DNA from 2 places in the Lacticaseibacillus sp. 53-4 genome. Region 2 is predicted to be linked to the other one. Evidence: riboswitches for the same ligand, from Rfam matches in the RefSeq annotation. Region 2 holds a riboswitch; the other holds the start of a gene.
What was found. Region 2 has a riboswitch for lysine ahead of JUF21_RS02360 (ABC transporter permease subunit). Riboswitches for the same ligand answer to the same signal wherever they lie in the genome.

Region 1 (11,540 bases), on a different contig from region 2:
TTGGCCGGATGCGGCAAGAGCGCTTCTGCGGCGCCGAAGACGCAAAACGTCTCGGTCGGCATTGTCGGCGCGGATAAGACCGTGTGGGCGGCCGTGCAAAAGCAGCTGGATAAGGAAAATGCGCACATCAACCTGAAGATTAAGGAATTCGGCGATTACAACCAGCCAAATTCGTCCCTGCAGGCTGGCGACATCGACCTGAACGCCTTCCAGCACCAGTTTTTCCTGGATAACTGGAACAAGTCCAACAAGGGCAGTTTGGTCAGCATCGGCAAGACCATTCTGGCGCCGCTGGCCGTTTACTCCAAGAAAATCTCCAGCCTGAAGGATCTGAAAAAAGGCGATACGGTCTCGATCCCGAACGACCCGACCAACGAAGGCCGCGCGCTTGAACTGCTCGAAACCGCTGGGTTCATCACGCTCAAGAACACCGAGCTGCCAACCCCGGCCGACATCAAGACCAACAAGCTGGACCTGAACGTCAAGCCACTGGACGCCGCTCAGCTGCCGCGCACTCTTTCTGACGTTGACGCATCGGTCATCAATTCCGGTATTGCCGTCGATGCCAAGCTGAACCCGGAAAAAGCGATTTACCGCGAGAAGATCACCAAGAAGTCGCAGCCATGGATCAACATCATCGTGGCCCGCAAGCAGGACAAGAACAACAAGACGTACAAGAAGATCGTGAAGGCCTACCAGACGAAGGCCGTGGCCAACGTGATCAAGAAGACGTACAAGAGTACCGAAGTGCCGGCCTGGAACTACAAGTTCTAAGACCGTTCCCAAAAGCCTGAAGCAGCGGATTGGTTGCGCCGGTCCGCTGTTTTTATGTGATAAAATAGAAGGCAACGAATACGGGGAGGCGGCCATTTGAATCTATTATTCTGCTGTGCAGGCGGCGGCTCCTCCAGCCTGTTTTGCGCCCGGATGGTCAAGGGCATCAACACGATTGAGCCCAGCCTGACCGCCCGCATGGACGACATTCGCAGTTTTCTTCAGGATGAGCGGGTTTCGACCACGGACTTAGTGTTCACTTACGGCAGCGTGGACGCGGTCCGGCCGGACACCGCGTACGACATCGGCACCCACATCGATGCGGTGCTGGTGGCGCCGCAGGTCCGCTTCCGCACGCCTTACCTGAAGCGTTACCTGGCCAATTACCCGACCATTGTGCAGGATATTCCCAGTCGGCTTTTTGGCATGATGGATCCGGTGAAGGGCGGCGAAATGCTCACTGGGATCTTGATCACGCTGGACCTGATGCGCGGGTCGACCGCCGGGGCGTTTGCGACCAAGGCGGCCGACAAGGACCTGGAGATTTTGGTGTACGGCGCCTCGCGGACAGATAAGGGCTGGCAGGCCGCGACCGCCAGCCTGGAAAAAATGGGCATTCGCAGCCTGCAGGACAAGTACTCCCTGGCCGGGCTCTACGATTTTGAGCCGGAAAAAGACTTTGAGGTGCGCTGGCTGTTCGGCCCGCAGGTCAGGAAGATGGACATTGCCAAGGTCGCGCGCCAGATCGACGGGGTGCTGCGCTTTGACGAAGAGCCGGCCGACGGGGTGCGGCGCTGGTACGATGATTACCGGATCCCCAGCGCGTGGCTGGATGCCCGACTGGTGCAGTCGCCAGGTTACACGGACGAACTCACGGCGCAGCTGGTGGACTTTCTGCTGGCAGTCGACGCCCGGGCCGAGGCCACGTCCGGCATTGCGGTCAAGCGGTTTGAGACGCTCAAGCCGCCGAAGACGACTAAGCGCTGGGGCATTTTTACCTGGTCGAACTAAAAACCGGCCAGACTGACACCGTTTCTCGTCAGTCTGGCCGGTTTTTGCGTGCGGCCGGTTACTTGGCCGCGGCGGTTTGCTTATTGCAGCTGAGCGCGTAAATCGCGGAGACGGCGGCTGCGGCCTTGGCCGTTGGCACCGTCAGCATCAACCCGATTTTTGAGGCGCCTTGGTTGATGACAGACGGCTCGATGCCGGCGTCGGCCAGCGCGACCATGATGCGAGCGACTAGGTCCGGCCGCGCGTACAGGCCCTCGCCGACGACCATGACGATGGCAAAGTCCGGCAGCCATTCCAGCTCGTCGGGGTGGATCTGGGCGCGGACTTCGGCAGCGATCTGGTCCTTGATTTGCGGCGTCAGCTGATTTTCGTCGATGATCAGGGTCAAATCGTCGATCCCGGATGGCATGTGCTCGTACGAGACACCGTACTTGGCGAGAATCTGCAGGAGCTTCAGGGTGAAGCCGACTTCCTGGTTGATCAGGTAGTGGTGCAGGTACAAGGCGGTGAAGCCTTTTTTGGCCGCGACGCCGGTGATGTGATGGTGGTGCTGCACGTTTTTGGTCGGCGCGATGATGGTGCCCGGGTCGTTCGGCGCGTTGGTGTTCTTAATGTTGACGCGAATGCCCGCTTCGATCACGGGAATCAGTGCCTCGTCATTGAACACGGAAAAGCCGGCGTAGGCGAGCTCCCGCATTTCCCGGTAAGTCAGGGTGCTGATGGCCCGCGGGTGGTCAACGATGCCGGGGTCAGCGGCGTACACCCAGGAGACGTCGGTGAAGTTTTCGTACAGGTCAGCGGAAAGCCCCTTGGCCAGGATCGAGCCAGTGATGTCCGAGCCGCCGCGCGCGAAGGTCAGTACGTTGCCGGCCGCGTCGTAAGCGTAAAAGCCGGGTACGACAATGACCTCGCCTGGCTGCAGCGTGAACTGCGCGAGGCGGGCATAGCTGTCGTCTGCCACCAGGGCGGCGCCGGGCTTGCCGGTGAGGGTGATGCCAAGCGTTTTGGGGCTGACGAACCGGGCGCTCATGCCCAGGTTCGCCATCACGGCGGCAACCAGCTGCGCGTTCATGTGCTCGCCTTGCGCCATGAAGGCGGAGCGCAGGTAGTCCACGCCGGGGTAGGTCGCCTTAGCGAGCTGCTGCAGGTGCTGACGCAGGCGCGCCACCACGTCATCGGTCAGGCCAAAATGCTGCTGAATCTCAGTGTAGCGTGCCAGAATGGTTTCAATCAGTGCCGCCGGGTCCTTGCCCGCGAGGACTTGGTCGGCCAGCTGGCCCAGCAGGTCGGTGACCTTCACGTCGGTTTTGTCGCGCTTGCCCGGCGCCGAAACGACCACGACCTGGCGCGTTGGGTCGGCCTGCACAATTTTAATGACCTTAGCCAGCTGCGCCCCAGTTGCCAGCGATGAGCCCCCAAATTTGATGACCTTCATTTTTGTCTCCCCGTTCTCTAATCAATTGGCTCCAACATAACCAAAGGGGTCGGTCCATGTCAAGGGTTGACGGCTAGGTATTTTAATCGTAAGCTAATGTCAATCACATACGAAAAAGATAGAGGTTGCGGTCGCCATCAGTAACCTGCCCGAGCAAAGCACATGCGTTGAAGGCAGGCAAAAGGGAACACCGCCGAAATCCTCACCGGCGTGTTAACGGTGAGCGGTTGGGCCGCTGGAGAAGATCCGGCGGACTGTCGCAGCAATGCGGGGCGCTATCGTCAATTAATTGGACTATTTGCTGTCCATCTGGCGAGCGTTGCCGGATGGACTTTTTCATTTTCTAGGAGGAAAAAACATGGCTGAATTCAACGCGGAACAAATTATTGACTACATCGCCAGCGCCCCGAAAACCACACCGATGCACGTGACGTTGGCAGGGGACATTGAAAAGCTCACGGCGGTGCCGGCCGGCGTCCAGGCTTTTCTCGACGTTAAAACCGGCCAGCTATACGGGGATGCCGCCAAGCTCTCACCGTGGCTGGCTGAAAACCGCGACGCTATCTCGCAGCTGCGGGTTGAAACCACAGGCCGCAACACCGGCGTGCCAATGCTGGACATCAGCAAAATCAACGCACGGATCGAGCCTGGCGCCATCATCCGCGAGCATGTCACCATCGACGACAACGCCGTGATCATGATGGGTGCCATTATCAACATCGGCGCCAAGATTGGGGCCGGGTCGATGATCGACATGGGCGCCGTGCTGGGCGGCCGCGCCACGGTTGGCAAACACTGCCACATCGGGGCCGGTGCGGTCCTGGCCGGCGTCGTTGAGCCAGCCAGCGCCACCCCGGTGATCATTGAAGATGACGTGCTGGTTGGTGCCAATGCCGTGGTGATTGAAGGCGTGCACGTCGGCAAAGGGGCGGTCGTGGCAGCCGGGGCCATTGTCATCGACGACGTGCCGGAGGGTGCGGTCGTCGCCGGCGTCCCGGCCAAGGTGATCAAGATGAAGGACGCGAAGACCGCAGGCGAAACCGGCCTGATCGATGCGCTGCGCAAACTATAGGAAGGCAAATTCATGGCCACTTTAACTGAAGCCGAACTGATCGCGGTGCGGCGCGCGTTGCATCGCATTCCGGAACTGGCGCTGCACGAGGTCCAAACTCAGGCGTACATCGAAGAATTTGTGCAGCACCTGGACTGCTCGTGGCTGACGGTCAAGCACGTCGAGGAGGTGCCAACCGCGCTGCTGGTGCACCTGGCTGGCACGGCGCCGCGCCGTACGCTGGGCTACCGCACCGACATCGACGCGCTGCCGGTCGAGGAAAAAACGGGCCTGCCGTTCGCCTCGAACCACCCAGGCGTGATGCACGCCTGCGGCCACGATGTGCACATGACGGTCGCGCTGGGCATTCTGGCGTATTTTGCCACCCATCAGCCCAAGGACAACCTGGTGTTCTTTTTCCAGCCAGCGGAAGAGGCGGAGTACGGCGGCAAGCGCGTGTTTGACGCCGGCGCCTTCAAGGGCCAGTGGCGGCCCGACGAATTTTACGGGCTGCACGACAATCCCGCGCTGCCGGCCGGCCAAATCGCGACCCGCATGGGCACCTTGTTTGCCGGCACGACGGAGATTCACCTGACGTTCACTGGCAAAAGTGGTCACGCCGCTTTTCCCCAAAAGGCCAATGACGCCATCGTGGCGGCCGCCGCGTTCGTGATGCAGGTGCAAACCATTGTGTCGCGCAATGTCGATCCGGTCCGCGGCGGGGTGGTCACCCTGGGCACCTTCCACGCCGGCACCATCGGCAACGTGATCGCCGGATCGGCACGGCTGGACGGTACGATTCGCGCCTTTCGCCAAGCCGACATCGAAATGATGCAAGCCCGCGTGCGGCAGATTGCAGAAGGCGTCGCTGCCACATACGGCGTCAAGGCCGACCTGAAGCTGATCCAAGGCGGCTACATGCCAGTGGAAAACGCCCCGGCGCAAACCGCCGACTTGATCAGTTACATGAAGCAGGCGCCAGCCGTTGATTTTGCCGACATTGCCCCGGCCATGACCGGTGAGGACTTTGGGTTCTTACTGCAGCAGTTTCCCGGCACCATGGTGTGGCTGGGCGTGAACGATCCGGCGCACAGCTTGCATTCGGCTGAGCTCACCCCCGACGAGGCGGCCCTGAAACCGGGCGTGGACGCGTTTGTTGGCTTTTTAAAGCATCGCATGGAGGAAGCATAATATGTTAGAAAATCATCCGATCCTGACAGCGCTGATTACGCCGTTTAATGAACACGACGAAATTGACTACCCGGCGCTCGACAAATTGATCGAGCGGCTGCTCGCCGAGCACACCACGGGGCTGGTGGTCGGCGCGACCACCGGCGAATCGCCAACGCTGTCGCACGTGGAAAAAGTCAGCCTGTTCGAGCACGTCGGTCAGGTTCTCAAAGGCCGCGCGGCGCTGGTCGCCAACATTGGCACCAACTCCACGCGTGAGTCTGTCGCGTTTGCCAAGGAGGTTTCATCGATTTCCGCCATCACCGCAGTGCTCGCCGTGGTGCCGTACTACAACAAGCCTGGCCAGGCAGGGATGATCGCCCACTTCACGGCGATTGCCGACGCCAGTGCCAAACCCGTCATCATTTACAACATTCCGGGCCGTTCGGTGGTCCAGCTGTCGAACGTTTCGCTTGCGCAGCTGGCCAAGCACCCGAACATTCAAGGCGTCAAGCAATGCACGACGGTTGAAGACCTCGCCTGGCTGGTCCAGCACCTGCCAAAGGACTTTGCCGTGTACACTGGCGACGACGATCAGTTCGAAGACGCGCTGAAAGTGGGGGCGCGCGGCGTGATTTCCGTCGCGTCGCACCTGTACGGCAACCAGATGCAGCAAGTGATCGACGAACTGGCCGCCGGTGCGATCACGGCCGCCGATCAGCAGATGGCCTGGCTGACGCCGCGGATGCACGCGCTGTTTGCCTATCCGTCCCCGGCACCGGTGAAAATGGCGCTGGGCCGGCGCGGCGAGATTCAAAACCGCCTGCGCCTGCCGATGGTGCCGCTGAACGAAACGGAAACTCAGGTCGTCCTAGATTCACTGGGAGAATTGGAGGTCGCGCAATGACAACCGTCTTTCTAGCCGGCGTTTTCGGCAAAATGGGCAGGCAGGTCGCAGCCATGATGGCCGGCGAACAGGACCTGACGATCGTTGGCGGTTTGGCGCCGGAGGCCAAAGAGCAGGCCGCGTTTCCGGTTTTCACCAGCCTGGCTGACATCACCGTTCAAGCCGACGTCTGGGTGGACTTTACCTTGCCACAGGCCGCGCGCGCCAACGCCGAGTATGCGCTCAGCCACGGCATGAACGCCGTGATTGGCACCAGTGGGCTGAGCCAAGGCGACCAAGAGGCGCTGGGCGCGATTGCCCAGGGCAACGAGCAAAGCCTGTTGATCGTGCCGAACTTTGCCATTTCGGCGGTGTTGATGATGCAATTTGCCGCCAAGGCTGCCAAGTACTTCCCGGACGCCGAGGTCGTTGAGGCGCACCATTCCGACAAGCTGGACGCGCCGTCCGGCACCGCTAAGGCGACCGCCAAGCTGATTGCCGACGCTCGGACCAAAAAGCCGGCTGCCCCGCACCAAGATGCGCCGGCGCGCGGCGAGTGGCTGGACGACGTGCCAGTGCACGCGCTGCGCCTGCCGGGCTATGTGGCCCAGGAGGAAGTCGTGTTCGGGGCCGCAGGGGAAAGCCTGTCGATCAAGCAGGTCTCTTTTGACCGCTCGAGCTTCATGGCGGGCGTGGCCTTGGCCGCGCGCCAGGTCAAGACGCTGCCGGTCGGTTTGACCGTGGGTCTGGATGCACTGCTGTAAATTCATTAGATAGAAGGAAAACTGATTATGCCTGAATTGAAAAAAAGTCTGGCCGGCCTCGGCAATCGCCAGGTGGCGGCCGTGCCGCCCAGCGCCATCCGCGAGGTCGACAACAAAATTTCCCCGATTCCTGGGATCATCAAGCTGACCCTGGGCGAGCCGGACTTTGCGGTACCCGAGCACATTAAACAGGCGACGGACGCCGCCATCGATGCCGACTGGTCGCATTACGCGCCGTCGTTTGGCTACGCAAAGCTGCGCCAGGAGATCGCCGATTACCTGGCGACCACGTTTGACGCGCATTACGACGCGCAAAGCGAAGTCGTCGTGAGCGTTGGCGCCACCGAAGGCATTCACGCGGCCATCGCGGGGCTGTTCAACCCCGGCGACACCATCATCATTCCCACGCCGACGTTTCCACTGTACGAGGCGGTCGCGACCGTGGCTGGCCTGAACGTGGTGCAGGTCAACACCGCGCCGGATTACTTGCTGACGCCGCAGCTGCTGCAAACCACGCTGGCGGCGCACCCAGACGCCAAGGGGCTGGTCCTGAATTACCCGAGCAACCCGACCGGGGCGACCTACACGCACGCGCAGCTGCGCGCGCTGGCGGCGGTGATCGCCGATACCGACCTGCTGGTGCTGTCCGACGAGATTTACGCCGAACTCAGCTACGAGGAAAAGCACCTCAGCTTGGCGCACCTGTTGCCGTCCCAGACCCTGCTGATTTCCGGTCTCTCCAAGTCCCACGCGATGACCGGCTACCGCATCGGCTATCTGGCCGGCCCGGCGCGGCTGATCAAGCTGGCCGGCAAAATGCACCAGTTTATGGTGACGACGGCGGCCAGCCCGATGATGAAGGCGGCTGAAGAGGCGATGAGCCCGGCTGGAGACGGCGATGCCGAGGCAATGAAAAAAGTCTACCAACAGCGGCGCGACCTCATGATGGCGGCCCTGACGCAGGTCGGCTTTTCAGCGCCAAAGCCGGCCGGGGCGTTTTACATTTTCGCCAAGCTGCCGGCCCAATTTGGCACCGATGATGTGCAGTTCGTGTACGACCTGGCTGAACACGCCAAGGTCGGGCTGGTGCCCGGCTCGGTGTTTGGCCCAGGCGGGGAGGGGCACGTGCGCCTGTCGTACGCGGCGTCGACCGAGAATTTGACTGAGGCGGCAAGGCGCATCCAGCGCTTCGTGGCCCAAAAGGAGTAGCACAATGGCAAAAGCATATGTGGTGGCAATTTTAGGCGCGACCGGCGCGGTCGGCACGCGCATGATCGAACAACTCGAACAGTCGACGATTCCCGTCAAGGAAGTCCACCTGTTGGCGTCGTCGCGCTCTGCCGGCAAAACGCTGACCTTCAAGGGCCAGCCGGTGACGGTCGAGGAAGCGACACCCGATTCCTTTAACGGCGTCGACTTGGTGCTGGCCTCTGCTGGTGGTTCGGTTTCCGCCAAGCTCTTGCCCGAGGCCGTTAAACGCGGCGCCGTGTGCGTGGACAACACGTCACATTTTCGCATGGACGACAACGTGCCGCTGGTCGTGCCCGAGGTCAATCCCGACGCGCTCAACCACCACAACGGCATCATCGCTGACCCCAACTGCTCGACCATCCAGATGATGATGGCCCTGGAGCCCGTGCGCCGCGCGTTCGGCCTGCGCCGCATCATTGTCTCGACCTACCAGGCGGCCAGTGGTGCCGGGCAAAGCGCCATCAATGAACTCGAAGACGAGGCCCGCGATTACCTGGCAGGCAAGCCGATGAACGCGGCCGTGCTGCCTGTGAAAGGCGCCGAGCACCCCTACCCACTGGCGTTCAACCTGTTGCCGCAGATCGACGTGTTCGAGGAAGACGGCTACACGCATGAAGAGTGGAAAATGATCCACGAAACCAAGAAAATCATGCTGGGTGACAAGAACTCGCCGGCCATCAAGGTCACCGCGACCTGCGTCCGCGTGCCGGTGCCGATCGCGCACGGCGAGTCCGTGTGGTTTGAAGTTGGCGAGGGCAATACGCCGAGTGCCGACGACCTGCGCGCGGCCATGAGCGGCTTTCCGGGCCTGGTCGTCCAGGATGACCCGGCTAACCAGGTTTACCCGCAGCCGATCAACGCGGCGGGGTCGCGCGACACCTTTGTTGGCCGCATCCGGCCGGACCAGGAGACCCCAGGCGCGTACAACCTCTGGGTCGTGTCGGACAACCTGCTGAAAGGTGCAGCCTGGAACGCGGTGCAAATCGCTGAGGAACTGGTCGCACGCGACTTGGTGCGCGTGCCGGCCGGAAGTGCAGAAAAGTTTATGTGAAGGTTTGGGGGGTTCGGCGCTGGCAGCAGCACCGGCCCCTTTTTGACTTGCTAGTTATTAAAAATTCGGGTAAGCTGGTCAAACTGAGATTTTAAGGAGAAACCACATGAAAGTGCTTTTACCGTACCTGAAAAAATACCGAAAGGACGCCCTTATTTCGACGCTGGCCGTGCTGGTGCTGGTCTTTGCGACCCTGTGGCAGCCGCGGCTGTTGCAAACGGTGATGACCGCCATCATGGCGCATGACCGCACGGCGGTGTGGCAAAACGGCATCTGGCTGATTGTGCTGGCAGTGGTCGGCATTGCCGGCGGGATCGTCAACACCGTGTACTCGGCGCGCCTGGCGCTGGGTGTGGCCACCGATCTGCGGGCCGACATTTACCGCCACGTCCAGTCGTTCGCGTACGCGGACATCGAGACTTTCTCGGCGTCCAATTTGGTGGTGCGGATGACCAACGACGTGCAGCAGATCCAAGGGGCGGTGATGGCCGCCTTTCAGCAGGTGACGCGCATTCCGCTGCTGTTTTTTGGCGCGCTGGCCCTGGCGCTGACCACGATGCCGCAGCAGTGGTGGGTGATCCTCGCCATGCTGGTGATTATCGTCCTGGTCGCCGTGGTCGCCTTTCGGCAGATGAGCAGCCTCTTTGGCCGCACCCAGCAGCTGATCGAAAACGTCAACACCGTCGCCCGGGAAAATCTGATGGGCATTCGCGTGGTCAAGTCCTTCGTGCAGGAGGACAACCAGATCAAAACTTTCGCCAAGCCGTCTGATGAGCTGCGCGATGTCACCACGCGCATCGGTGAGCTGTTCGCCGTGCTGATGCCGACCTTTTTCCTGACCGCCAACGTGGCCATTGCCGGTTCGGTCTACCTGGTCGGCACGCAGGTCCTGGCGCACCCGGCGTACATCGCCGCGGTGTCCAGCTTCACCTCGTACCTCGGCCAGATTCTCTTTGCCGTGATCAACGGTTCGTTCATCATGACCTTCGCCTCGCGTGCGTTCATTTCAATGGGGCGGGTGAAAGAGGTGTTTGATCACCAGCCGAGCATGCACTTCGTGGACGGCCCGGAAAAAAAGGTCGCCGGTGACATCACGTTCGACCACGTCACTTTCACGTATCCCGGCGACGAAACGCCAACGCTGAAAGACGTGTCCTTCACTGTGCCGGCCGGCCAAATGCTTGGCATTGTCGGCGCGACTGGGTCGGGTAAAACGACCCTGGCCCAGCTGATCGCGCGGCTGTTTGATCCGGATTCCGGGCGCGTGTTGATTGGCGGCGTCGACGTGCGCGAGCTGCCGGAAGCGACCCTGCGCGACGCCGTAGCTTTTGTGCTGCAGCGTTCGACGCTGTTTTCCGGCACCATCGCCCAGAACTTGCGCCAGGTCAAAAAAGAGGCAACGGCCGCCAGCATGCACCGCGCCGCGGAAATCGCCCAGGCCGCTGAGTTTATCGAGCGCCTGCCGGAAACGTACGACGCACCGGTCGAAGAGCGCTCCGCCAATTTTTCCGGCGGGCAAAAGCAGCGTCTGGCCATCACGCGCGGCGTGATTGCCAATCCCGAGATTTTGATCCTGGATGACGCAACCTCGGCGCTGGACGCCAAGTCGGAGAAGCTGGTGCAGGAAGCGCTGGACCGCGACCTGAAGCACACGACCACGGTGGTCATCGCCGAAAAGATCTCGTCAATCATTCGCGCGGACTCGATCCTGGTGCTGGACGGCGGCCGCGTGGTCGGCGAGGGCACGCACCAGGAGCTGGTGCGCGATAATGCGATTTATCAGGAAATTTACCAAACGCAAAAAGCTAAGGAAGGGAGGCTGCCGGCGTAATGAAAGACATCAAACTTGCCGGGCGTTACTACTGGCATTACCTCAAACCTTACGGCTGGCCGTTCTTCTGGAGTGCGGTGCTCATTGGCATCAGCACGGCCTGCGTCGTGATCGCCCCGACCTACCTGGGCCGTGCCATCAGCGAGCTGACCACCTATGTGCAGGCCTGGACGAACCCGGCCACGCGGGCCGGCGCCAGCCTGACCACGTTCCACCACACGCTGCTGTTTTACATGCTGTTTTACTTCGGTGATGCGTCGTCGCTTTTGATTGCGTCGTGGCTGCTGGCCAAGGTCACTGCGTATTCGACCGGGAC
Region 2 (11,540 bases):
GAAACGGTCAGCTGGGTTCAAACCGCCACCAACTCCTGGCGGGGCGCGCTTATACTACCGGTGTTTAGAGTATTGAAAATGGTGAATACTCTGACGATGTGTGTTGACCAATTATTGTGTGACATTCATTAGGGAGGGTAATCGAAATGAAGAAGACATTATTTGTGACTGCTGCGGTCGTGGCAATGACGGTAGCTGGTGCGCTGACCGGCGCCCAAACCGTTGCGGCGGGCTCTGCCTCTGGGTCGACCAACGCAGAGTTTACCGTGGATGCCGGTAGCGGTGGCACCGACGGCGGGGATCACGGCACGGACGGGGATGAAAACCTGATTCTCAACAAAATTCCAGATCTGCATTTTATGCTCAACGGGGCCAATCCGAAAGTCGGTGACATCATTGCAGGGACTACGTTGAGGTATGCCGATGGCGTGACGAAACAGACTGGCGACAAGGCCGAAGTCCAAGATGGGAGCATCGAAGTTCTGGACTATCGCGGCACCAACGCCGGTTGGAAACTGTCCGCCAAGGTCGGCAAACCAACAAATGGTACTACCACGCTGGAGGGCACGTTGACGCTGGCTGCAGCGATTTCCAAATTCACCAATGTGGGTGCGACAGGGACTGTTGGCGGCGCCATGACAGCTGGCGGTGACAACGTCCAGATATGGCAAGCAAAGGCCGCTGTTGCGGGGACTGACGCAGACCATCCTGCGACTCCTGGTGAAGGGACCGGTGCCAACGATGCGACTGTCGGTGCTGGTACGTCATTTAAGCTCACACCAAACGCTAGCGCCACCACTGGTCAGTACGATGCGCTTGTCACCTGGACGCTGGCTGGCACACCTGAGATGAACTAAATCTCTGTGCGCGCCACCATGACGGCCAAGGATTTGCCTTGGTCGTTTTGCTTATAGATTGGGGGGACAGGCGTGAAGGTGCGGAAATGGTTAATAGGCGTGATCCTGATCGCCGGCAGTTTTTGGCTGCAAACCGGGCGCGTGGTTCAGGCGGAAGGCGCGAGCTTTTCGGTGGCGCCGCAGATTCCTGAGAATCAGCGCTCGGCGGTCTCGAATTACTATGATCTGGTGGTGAAGCCAGGGACGACGCAAAATCTGACGCTGGCCGTCACCAACCGGACGGCGGAAGTGCGGCACGTGCGCCTGAGTGTGACCGACGCATGGTCGCAGTCGAATGGGCAGGTCAGTTACGGCCCCGGTGCGCCGGCGGACGACTCGGCCGAGTATCGCCTGACCGAATTGGCCCCACCGCCGATAACGCTGACCCTGGCGCCCAAGGAAGTCAAAACTGTCACGGTCCCGCTCAGGATTCCCCAAGCCGGGTTCCGCGGTGCCCTGCTGGGTGCGCTGTATCTGGTGGACAATGAGCGCTCGGGCGGCGAAGATAGCGGCGGCGTGGCGATCCAAAACCGGTTTGCGACGGTGGTGGGCGTGCAGCTGCAAACCTCGACTGGCGCAATCAATAATATCGTGCCGCATTTGAAATTATTGGGGGTCGGGGCCGGTGTGCACGACAACCAGCCGTGCGTCTTAGCGACGCTGCAAAATGACCGGCCCACCTATTGGGGCAAAATGCGGTTGAAGGCGACGGTCACCAAGCGCGACCAAAAAGCCGTCGTGATGCAGCGCGAGGCGGCTAATTACGCGGTCGCGCCGAACTCCCACTTCAATTTTGCGGTGACCAATCAGCAGGCGCTGGACCCCGGTGACTACACCCTGAATCTGGCGGTGACCGGGCCGCACGGGCAGTGGCAGTTCCGCCGCAATTTTTCCATTCTGGTCGGTGAGGCGGAGAGCATCAACAAGGAGGTCGGCCTCAAGCGGCGGTTCGTCATGCCGTGGTGGGGTTGGGTGCTGATCGGCCTCGCGCTTCTGTTAGTGGTCGCGGCTTGCTGGTGGGTGCTGCACCGGCCGAGCAGGTCGCTGCTTCGCGAAAGGAGGGAGGCATGATGCGCCGACTACGCATTGGGTTGATCGTGCTCGTACTGGCGGTGATCGCCGCGCCGGCTTCAATGGTGAGTGCAAGCACCGCATCGGGGGCAACCGTTGCCGAGTTTGTGGTGACCGGGAAAAGGCCCCCACCGCAGGAGCCGGCGCCCCCTCCAGTTGTGGACTATTCTCCGCATGACCTGTTGCCTGGCACCGGTGACATGCGGCAGTTGCCAAACACTGGTGATCGGACCAATCACTGGCTCGTGATTCTTGGCGGAGTTGTGATCGGCAGTTTGGGCCTGACAGTGATGGTGAGGAGGGATGATCGTGAAGCATAAAGGTTTTGCGTTCATCTCTATCATTATTGCGGGTGCCCTGGCTATCGGCAGTCAGACCGCCGTGGTTAAGGCCGCGCCCGCGGTAGATTACCTGCCTTGGCTGACCGGCTCATACCCAGAACCGATTGACCCCGCCACAGGGCTTCCGGCCTTTGTCCCGTTTGAAGAGGTGATGAGCCCCCTTACTGGGACGAAGGACTCCAGCAAAGTCCTGACAAATGGAGATGGGAACCACGTCGCCGTGCAGGTGACTGACGGGCCGACCCAAAGTGGCTCAATCTGGAGCATTTACACGCTGGATCTGACCAAGAGCTTCGATGCACGAATGAATCTTTACTTTAATAACGGCACAGATTTAGGCGACGGCATGGCGCTCGTCATGAGCGGCACCAAACCAACCCAGGTCTACGGCATTGGCTCGGCGCTTGGCATCTGGCGGTCTCAGCTTAGAGATGGCTCGAAAACAGACGCGCTGCCCAAGAGCTTTGCCATTGCCTTTGATACCACGGATAATCACGATCGCCAGGACCATAACGTCGTCCAAAAGAAGGCGGGCCAGTACGTTGGTTGGGGCTATCCCGCGCAGCCTAACCAGTCGGCCAAAGGGTTAGGGAAGTTAGACACCGGGCTCGAAGACTTGCCGATTCAGTGGGCCTCGGGCAACAGCTATGGCAATCCGGGGTTGGGCGGTTACCAAGCGCTCGACAATGCAATGACTGACGGCACATGGCACCCGCTGCACATTCATTGGGAGGCAACAGGTGACGGTGGCGGCACGTTCTCGTTTCACTTCGCTGTCGGCAGCGAGGTAGTTGACAAGTCACTGACTTGGGATAACGCAGATGTCTCTCGGTACTTCGGCGGCACAACCGTATACTGGGGCTTCACTGGGACGACTGGGGCGTACGTTGAAGATGCAGTGGTCGCTTTTCAAAGCATTCCCGGGGTGCTGGATAACAGTATGACGGTCGATGTGGCTCAAGGCACTGTGTATCCGCGCACGACATTAAGTCAGAATTACACCATTACTTACGATCCCAACGGCAGCCTTCAGGCCTGGCCGCAGCCGAGCAATGGGCAGCAGAGTTCCTTGTACGCCCAGCTGCTAACTGGCAGCCACTACGGGTTTGTGATGGCCGATGATGGCAACGTTCACCTTGACTTGGGTGGCGGGCAGGGGTTGTTAGCTGAGGCCATAGCCGGTGAGAAACCCCGCGATATGACCGATCGGGCCGGTAACCCGGTGAGGGTCGTGAATAAAATTGCGCTGGATAACATACCGCCTTTTCCCAAAAACACGACGGTGCAGGAACTTAAGTTCAGTGCCCCAATCATTGCGACCGATGTAGGTGGTGCTGAAACAGTCTCCGCTGGTACCGTAATTGGTAATAACGGCCAGGCAACGACAAACGTCTCGCTGCCTGCGGTGGTACCGGAGCCTTTGGCCCTCGACTCGGTGCCAAGTTTTACTTTTGGCGAAGGCAGCGCACCGAAAATTACGGTGGGTGAGCTGATCGATGGCCTGAACGCCAAGCTGGGCACTGCCTCGGGGAACATTTCTGCCGCGATTCCTGAAGGCGCGACCAACCGCCTGACCGCCAAAATGGCCCCGTTTCAGCTAGGACCAGGCTACCAGGCCGGCAGTGCGCACCTGACTTTTAAGTACAACGGGGCCATTCGCACGCTGACTGACGACAACAGTGAGACCGAGCTCTTTAATGTGACCGGCAGTCAGTTGCCTGAAGGCGCCGTTTTACAGCCGACTTTGACAATCGCGCCATATCCACACGCGACCGTCGGCCAGCACAGCACCACGATTGAGTGGACCCTGACGTCCACACCTGTAATGAAGTAAACAGGACGCAGAAAAGGCAATCGACGCCGGTCGATTGCCTTAATTGTTGAGCTTTGACGATTTAGATGCGGCTCAAATACCGCTTCAAGAAGTCCTGAGTGGCCTGCTCTTGCGGATGGCCGAAGAGTTCGTCCGGCGTGCCGGTTTCTGCGATGACGCCTTCGTGCATGAAGACGACCTTGTCGGAGACGTCGCGGGCAAAGGCCATTTCGTGGGTGACGATGATCATCGTCAGGCCGGTGTGGGCCAGGGCGGTCATGGCGTTCAGAACGTCATCGACCATTTCGGGATCAAGCGCCGAGGTCGGCTCATCGAACAGCAGGACCTCGGGATCCATGGCCTCGGCGCGGGCAATCGCCACCCGCTGCTGCTGGCCGCCGGAAAGCTGGGCCGGCTTGGCGTTGACGAACGGGTCCATGCCGACACTGTTCAGCAGCTCCAGGGCGTGCTTTTTCGCCTCATCGGCGCCGCGGCGCAGGACGGTTTGCTGACCGACCATGACGTTTTGCAGCACGGATAGGTTGTTGAACAAGTTGAACGACTGGAACACCATGCCAACATGGGCGCGGTAAAGCGGCAGGTTAAAGTCATCGGTTAGGATGCTTTTGCCGTGGAACAAAATGTCGCCGTCCGTCGGCGTTTCGAGCAGGTTAATGTTGCGCAGCAGGGTCGACTTCCCGGAGCCCGAGCGGCCGATGATCGACACCACCTGGCCCTTGTCGACTGACAGGTTGATATCCTTCAAGACCTCGTGATTGCCGAAGGACTTTTTCAAATTACGTACTTCAATGATGGGTTCTGACATGTTTACGTCCTCCTTACTTGATCTTTGGGGTGTCAACCTGCATCTGGTTGGTCATCAGGTCGTAATCCTTGGGCCCGTCCATACGCTTTTCAACCAGTCTGAACAGCCGGCTGATGGTGAAGGTGAGCAGCAGGTAGATGCCGGCGACGACCAGGTAGGTGTGGAAGAACTGGAAGTTCTGGCCAGCGACGGTTTCGGCGCTGAAGAACAGTTCGGAAACCGAGATGACGGACAGCACCGACGTATCCTTGATGTTGACGATGAATTCGTTGGTGACGGCCGGCAGGGAATTGCGGATCGCCTGCGGCAGGATGACCTTGGTCATGGTCTGCCAGTGGGTCATGCCCAGCGCATGGGCGGCCTCGAACTGGCCGGAATCGACGGAGGTGATGCCCCCGCGGATGATTTCGGAGATGTAGGCCCCGGTATTAATGGAGACAATGAACAAGGCGGCCACGGTGCGGTCCATGTTGACGTGGAAGGCGAGGGCGGCGCCGTAGTAGACGACGGCGGCCTGCACGATCATTGGCGTACCCCGGAAGACTTCAATGTAGACGGCGAGCAGCCAGTTGCCGATGGCGCGCAGACCGCGCTTGCCGCGGCTCTTCGGTACCGGGGTGGTGCGGGCAATGCCGACGAGCAGGCCGATCAAAAAGCCCACAACGGTGCCAATCAGGGAGATGAACAGCGTCATGCCGGTCCCGCGCAGCAGCATCGGGCCGTACTGCTTGAGCAGGGCGAGGAACCAGTTGCCTTGGCTGGTGGTCGACGGCTGGTTAGCCACGGCCTCGTTCATGAGCTGGTCGCGCTGCTTTTGAGAGATCTTGGCTAGTTCGGCGTTGATCTTGGCCTTGTCCGGGTCGTTCTTGCGGACCCCAATCGCCAGGTCGACGTCTTCAGGATTGGTCTTGAAGCCGTTCGTCTTGGAAAAGCGCAGGTAGGTCAGATCAGGGTTCGCGTTTTCCGCCGTGATCCCTTCAGGAACTTCGGAAACGTACCCGTCGATGGTGCCGGATTCCAGCGCCACGCGCATCGCCGGGAAGTTATCCATGGCTGGTTCCTTGATGACGCCCTTCATCTGCTTGATGGCTTGATAATGGAAGGTCGACAGTTGCGCCGTGATTTTGGCGTTTTTGAAATCATTGATGCTCTTGGCCTTGGCGTACTTGCTGTCGCGGCGCACCACGACGGTCAGTTTGCTGGCGTAGTAGGTATTGGTAAAATCGATGGTTTTGCGGCGCTCAGGCGTCGGGCTCATGCCGGCAATGATGGCGTCGATCTTGCCAGACGTCAATGCCGGCGGCAGACCGTTCCAGGATGTCTTGACGACGACGACCTTTTTATTCAAGGCCTTGGCGACCTTTTTGGCCATCTGCACGTCATACCCGTTGGCGTAGTCCGAGCTGCCCTGGATCTTGACGGCGCCGTTGGCAGCCGTGTTTTGGGTCCAGTTGAACGGTGCGTAGCCGGCCTCCATGCCGACCTTGAATGTGCCTTTGGTGGCCGCACCGACGTGCTGCGTCGTCCCCGAGGCGATGCCCGCCGCCATGGCGAGCAGTGCGAGTCCGCTGACAAGGCGGCCCCAGAAATGCTTCTTCATCATTAAAAACTCCCTTCGTGTTGTCCCAAGTTGACTTGGTGAACCACGCGGGAAATAGAGAAGTAAAAAGGTCGGCCTATATGTGAAATAGGCCGACCGATGATTTCAGTGGTTAAACCAGAATCATAGCGCTCCGAAGCTAGGCTTCGACAGTCCAGCGGGTTTCCCCAAACTGGCCCAACGCATCTTGCCCCTGTGGCAGGATGCGTTTCGGCGGATTCGCTTACGGCTGATTCAACGTGACAGGCACTCCTCAGCGTTCGTCGTTTCCGCGACCTCTATTTCTTAGTGGTAAATTCAGTTGTCGTTTGCCAGTTTATGCGTCTGAAAACGCCGTGTCAAGGCGACTTGCCAAGATAACGATTTCACCCACTGGTCTTAGATGCTAAATGTCACACTCGGTGAGCCCATGGTGCTGGGCACAGGCGGCAAGCGCGGCAGGCTTCTGTCACATTTTCTCGAGGCGCGGTCGCGGTTTCTATGAATTATTTTACTAACTAAAGGTTTATTCTTCCATTAGAATGTTGCTCGCAACCGGCCGGTTGGGCGACCTAGCCCTAGGGAAAGCAGAGGCTGGTACCCGTTTCAGAGCAGAATGGTCCGGCTCGCGGCCTTAGCCAAATTTAATCATAAAAATTTTTGAGCCTAGAGCCTTAGAAAAAAGTGGGCTTTCATGAAAACGATTGTTTTTTCGCAGGGGTAAACCTTTGCAATCGCAACCATTTTTGTGCATACTAACTGTCGGACATGTGACACGTCACCCTAGGTTTGACCTAAATCCGAATGGTGGCGCTATCATGTCTAAATACATATAGGAGGCGACAAACAATGGTCGGAATCATCCTTGCTAGCCACGGCGATTTTGCCAAAGGCATTATGCAATCAGGTCAGATGATCTTCGGTGAGCAGAAGAATGTTGAAGCAGTGACATTCCAGCCCAACGAGGGTCCAGACGACTTGAAAGCACACCTCGAGGAAGCCATTGCGAAGCTCGACTCAGATGATCAGGTCCTGTTCCTTATCGATTTGTGGGGCGGCTCTCCGTTCAACCAGTCTAACGGGTTGTTCGAAGCACACAAAGATAAGTGGGCCATCGTCACTGGGCTGAACTTACCAATGCTGATTGAGGCATACGGTTCCCGTTTGTCCATGGATTCAGCGCACGATATTGCGGCGCACATTATTGAGTCAGGTAAAGACGGTATCAAAGTCAAGCCTGAAGAACTGGCACCAAAGGCGGCTCCTGCTGCAGCACCAACGCAGCACGTCAGCGGCGGTAAGCCAGGGAAGATGAGTTACGTTCTGGCTCGGATCGACTCTCGTCTGCTTCACGGGCAAGTTGCGACGGCTTGGAGCAAAGAGACCAAGCCGACGCGGATCATTGTTGTATCGGACGGTGTCGCACACGACAAGCTGCGTAAACAGCTGATCACCGAAGCGGCCCCATCAGGTGTTAAGGCTCACGTCATTCCAATTGATCAGATGATCAAGATCGCCAAAGACGACAAGCACTTCGGCGGCGAAAAAGCGTTGCTATTATTCGAAACACCGGAAGACGCGAAAAAAGCCATTGACGGCGGCGTGCCGCTGAAGGAACTGAACGTTGGTTCCATGGCGCACTCAGTCGGCAAGGTTCAGCCGAACAAGGTTCTGGCCTTTGACCAGACCGACATCGACACGTTCAGGGACTTGGAAAAGGAAGGCGTCACCTTCGATGTTCGGAAGGTCCCAACCGACAGCAAGGACAACATGGACGCGATCCTCAAGAAGGCGCAAGACGCGCTGGATGCACAGAACAAGTAGCAATAGATTATATTCCTAATTAAATTTAAGGAGGATATTCACATGGATTTGAACTTTCTTCAAATCATCGGGGTCCTCATCGTGGCGTTCCTGGCAGGGATGGAAGGGGTTCTTGATGAATTCGAATTCCATATGCCAGTTGTAGCGTGCACGCTGATTGGGCTGGTCACTGGCCAGCTGCTTCCTTGCCTGATTTTGGGCGGGACCTTGCAGATGATTGCCCTTGGCTGGGCGAACGTTGGTGCCGCGATTGCGCCTGACGCTGCCTTGGCCTCAGTTGCTTCTGCTATTATTCTGGTTCTTGGCGGTCAGGGCCGCGCCGGAGTTAACTCCGCGATCGCCCTTGCGGTTCCGCTGGCGGTTGCCGGCCTGCTGCTGACCACCCTGGTTCGTACCATTGCCACCGCGGTTGTCCACCTGATGGACCACGCGGCCGAAGAAGGCAGCTTCAAGATGCTGGACTTCTGGCAGTACGTTGCCATTGCTTTGCAGGGTCTGCGTATCGCGATCCCTGCCGGCTTGATCCTGGCTGTTGGTGCCGGTCCTGTTCGTTCCCTGCTTGGCCTTATGCCTAAGTGGTTGACGGATGGCCTGGGCATCGGTGGTGGCATGGTCGTTGCCGTTGGGTACGCCATGGTTTTGAACATGATGGCGACCCGCGAAGTATGGCCATTCTTCATCATCGGTTTCGTTTTGGCAACCATTTCTCAGTTGACCCTGATCGGCCTTGGCGCGATCGGTGTGTCCCTGGCGCTGATCTACCTGACCCTGTCCAAGATGGGCGGCTCTTCTAGCAGCAATGGTGGCTCTTCTGACAACAATGGTGGCTCCGGCGATCCAGTCGGCGACATCATCGACAACTATTAGAGAAGGAGGTAGAAAAATATGGCTGATACAGCTGAAGTACAAGCAAGTTTGGCTGAACACAAGTACAGTTTGACGAAAGCTGACCGGATGAAGGTTTGCTGGCGTTCTACCTTCCTTCAGGGTTCATGGAACTACGAACGTATGCAAAACGGTGGCTGGTGCTACTCCTTGGTTCCTGCCATCAAGAAGCTCTACACGAAGAAGGACGACCAGATCGCCGCTTTGAAGCGGCACATGGAGTTCTTCAACACTCACCCGTACCTGGCTTCACCGGTTATCGGTGTGGTCCTGGCACTGGAAGAGGAACGTGCTAACGGCGCCCCAATCGATGACGTTGCCATCCAGGGCGTTAAGGTCGGCATGATGGGTCCTCTGGCCGGTGTCGGCGACCCAGTCTTCTGGTTCACCGCTCGTCCTATCCTTGGTGGTCTGGCTGCGTCCTTGGCGCTGGCTGGGAACATCATGGGCCCAATCATTTTCTTCGTCGTTTGGAACCTGATGCGTGTGGCCTTCATGTGGTACACTCAGGAATTCGGCTACAAGGCCGGGTCACGGATCGCGGACGACATGTCCGGTTCGCTGCTGCAGGATGTTACCAAGGGTGCTTCGATCCTGGGTATGTTCATCCTGGGTTCTCTGATTAACCGTTGGGTCACAGTTAAGTTCACCCCAGTGGTTTCCACGATCACCCAGCAAAAGGGTGCTTACATCGAATGGTCGAAGCTGCCAAAGGGTGCTGCCGGCATCAAGCAGGCGCTGACTGACCAAGCAAACGGGTTGGCGCTTGACAAGATGAAGGTCACCACGCTGCAGAACAACTTGGATCAGCTGATTCCAGGGCTGGCAGCGCTGCTGCTGACACTGCTTTGCATGTGGCTCCTCAAGAAGAAGGTTTCCCCGATTATCGTTATCCTGGGCCTCTTCGTTGTTGGTATTGTGTTCCATGTCTGGGGTCTCATGTAAGTTCAGACCTCTTGGCCTCGGGGCGGCTGCTCCGAGGCTTTTCTTTTTGATGCGAGCTCCGCGGGTTCGCGGCGTATAATAGACAGTAAAGTGGTAAAAGAGGGATATCGATGCAACAACCAGTGAAGTCAATCAATACAAAAGTCGACTTGACCGTCGATGCCACATCCTACATGGGCATTGCCGATTACGGCAAAATGATGATCGGCGATCGCGGTCTCGAATGGTACGCCGACAAAAACGTCCAGAAGTACATCCAGATTCCTTGGGGTGAGGTGACGTTCGTTGAGGTCACGGTGATGTTTAAAGGCAAGTACATTCCCCGCTTTACCGTTCACACCAAAACCAGCAGCAGCTTCCCGTTTGCCACCCGTGATCCCAAGCGCACGCTGCGCGCGATCCGCGTTTATGTGGACCCGAAGAACTTGGTGCAGTCGCGGACCTTTCTCAAGATTCTCGGCGGCTACCTGCGCAACATCAAGGCCCGGTATTTTTCCAAAGATAAACAGGCCAAAGATTAGGTTTTGCTGAGCCCCTGCCCGTCGCGGCAGGGGCTTTTTGCTGTCTGACAGTGCCAGTAATTACCCGGGAAATAGTTAAGATAACAGAAGTGAAAGGTGGTTGGCCCGAACCGGGTGATAGACTGGATAAAGACTGTAGTGGAAGAGGTGGCCAAAGTGGCGGCAACGATTCTTTTGGTGGAAGACGAGGCGGGGCTGATCTCGTACCTGGATTCTGAATTACATTTTGAAGGTTACACGGTCCTGACCGCCCAGGACGGGCAGGTGGCGTGGGACACCTGGCAGGCTAAGCAGGCGGCGATCGGCCTGATCCTGTTGGACTGGATGATCCCCAAGCTCGACGGCCTTGAGGTCATGCGGCGCGTCCGTAAAACCTCGGACGTGCCGATCATGATGATGACAGCGCGCGATTACGTCGGCGATAAGGTGGCCGGGTTAGATAACGGGGCGGATGATTACATCACCAAGCCGTTTGAAATTGAGGAGCTGCTCGCCCGCATTCGGGTGCTGATTCGCCGCGGGCAAAAACTGGTGCCGGCTACTTACACAGCCGGCGATTTGGTGCTCGATACCAAGGCGCGTCAAGTGCGCCGCGCCGGTCAGCTGGCCCAACTGACGCAGAGGGAGTATGACCTGCTGCTGGTGCTGATGCAGCACCGCGGTGAGGTCTGCTCGCGCGATCAGCTACTCGATGCGGTGTGGGGCACGGAATTTGACGGCCAGGCCAACATCGTGGACGTGTACGTCCGTTACCTGCGGCAAAAGCTGGAGCGTCCTGGAGAACTGGCGCTGATCCAAACCGTGCGCGGGGTCGGCTACATGCTCGAAGAGGCGGCGGA

Region 1: linked by a shared signal. The riboswitch ahead of dapD (2,3,4,5-tetrahydropyridine-2,6-dicarboxylate N-acetyltransferase) and the one ahead of JUF21_RS02360 (ABC transporter permease subunit) in region 2 are both predicted to bind lysine.

Annotation. Positions count from the first base shown of each region.
Region 1 covers NZ_BOLT01000017.1:29,969-41,508, forward strand. Annotated here, with positions in the region: gene JUF21_RS07960 (MetQ/NlpA family ABC transporter substrate-binding protein) at 1-774, shown strand, start outside; gene JUF21_RS07965 (PTS sugar transporter subunit IIB) at 871-1,785, shown strand; gene JUF21_RS07970 (aspartate kinase) at 1,844-3,220, opposite strand; lysine riboswitch at 3,332-3,506, shown strand; gene dapD (2,3,4,5-tetrahydropyridine-2,6-dicarboxylate N-acetyltransferase) at 3,579-4,292, shown strand; gene JUF21_RS07980 (N-acetyldiaminopimelate deacetylase) at 4,305-5,462, shown strand; gene dapA (4-hydroxy-tetrahydrodipicolinate synthase) at 5,464-6,348, shown strand; gene dapB (4-hydroxy-tetrahydrodipicolinate reductase) at 6,345-7,091, shown strand; gene JUF21_RS07995 (aminotransferase class I/II-fold pyridoxal phosphate-dependent enzyme) at 7,119-8,300, shown strand; gene JUF21_RS08000 (aspartate-semialdehyde dehydrogenase) at 8,305-9,393, shown strand; gene JUF21_RS08005 (ABC transporter ATP-binding protein) at 9,500-11,224, shown strand; gene JUF21_RS08010 (ABC transporter ATP-binding protein) at 11,224-11,540, shown strand, end outside.
Region 2 covers NZ_BOLT01000003.1:111,321-122,860, reverse strand. Annotated here, with positions in the region: gene JUF21_RS02385 (WxL domain-containing protein) at 147-857, shown strand; gene JUF21_RS02380 (DUF916 and DUF3324 domain-containing protein) at 930-1,967, shown strand; gene JUF21_RS02375 (LPXTG cell wall anchor domain-containing protein) at 1,964-2,287, shown strand; gene JUF21_RS02370 (hypothetical protein) at 2,277-4,142, shown strand; gene JUF21_RS02365 (amino acid ABC transporter ATP-binding protein) at 4,204-4,947, opposite strand; gene JUF21_RS02360 (ABC transporter permease subunit) at 4,961-6,547, opposite strand; lysine riboswitch at 6,666-6,836, opposite strand; gene JUF21_RS02355 (mannose/fructose/sorbose PTS transporter subunit IIA) at 7,376-8,350, shown strand; gene JUF21_RS02350 (PTS mannose/fructose/sorbose transporter subunit IIC) at 8,393-9,217, shown strand; gene JUF21_RS02345 (PTS system mannose/fructose/sorbose family transporter subunit IID) at 9,236-10,180, shown strand; gene JUF21_RS02340 (DUF956 family protein) at 10,291-10,701, shown strand; gene JUF21_RS02335 (response regulator transcription factor) at 10,858-11,540, shown strand, end outside.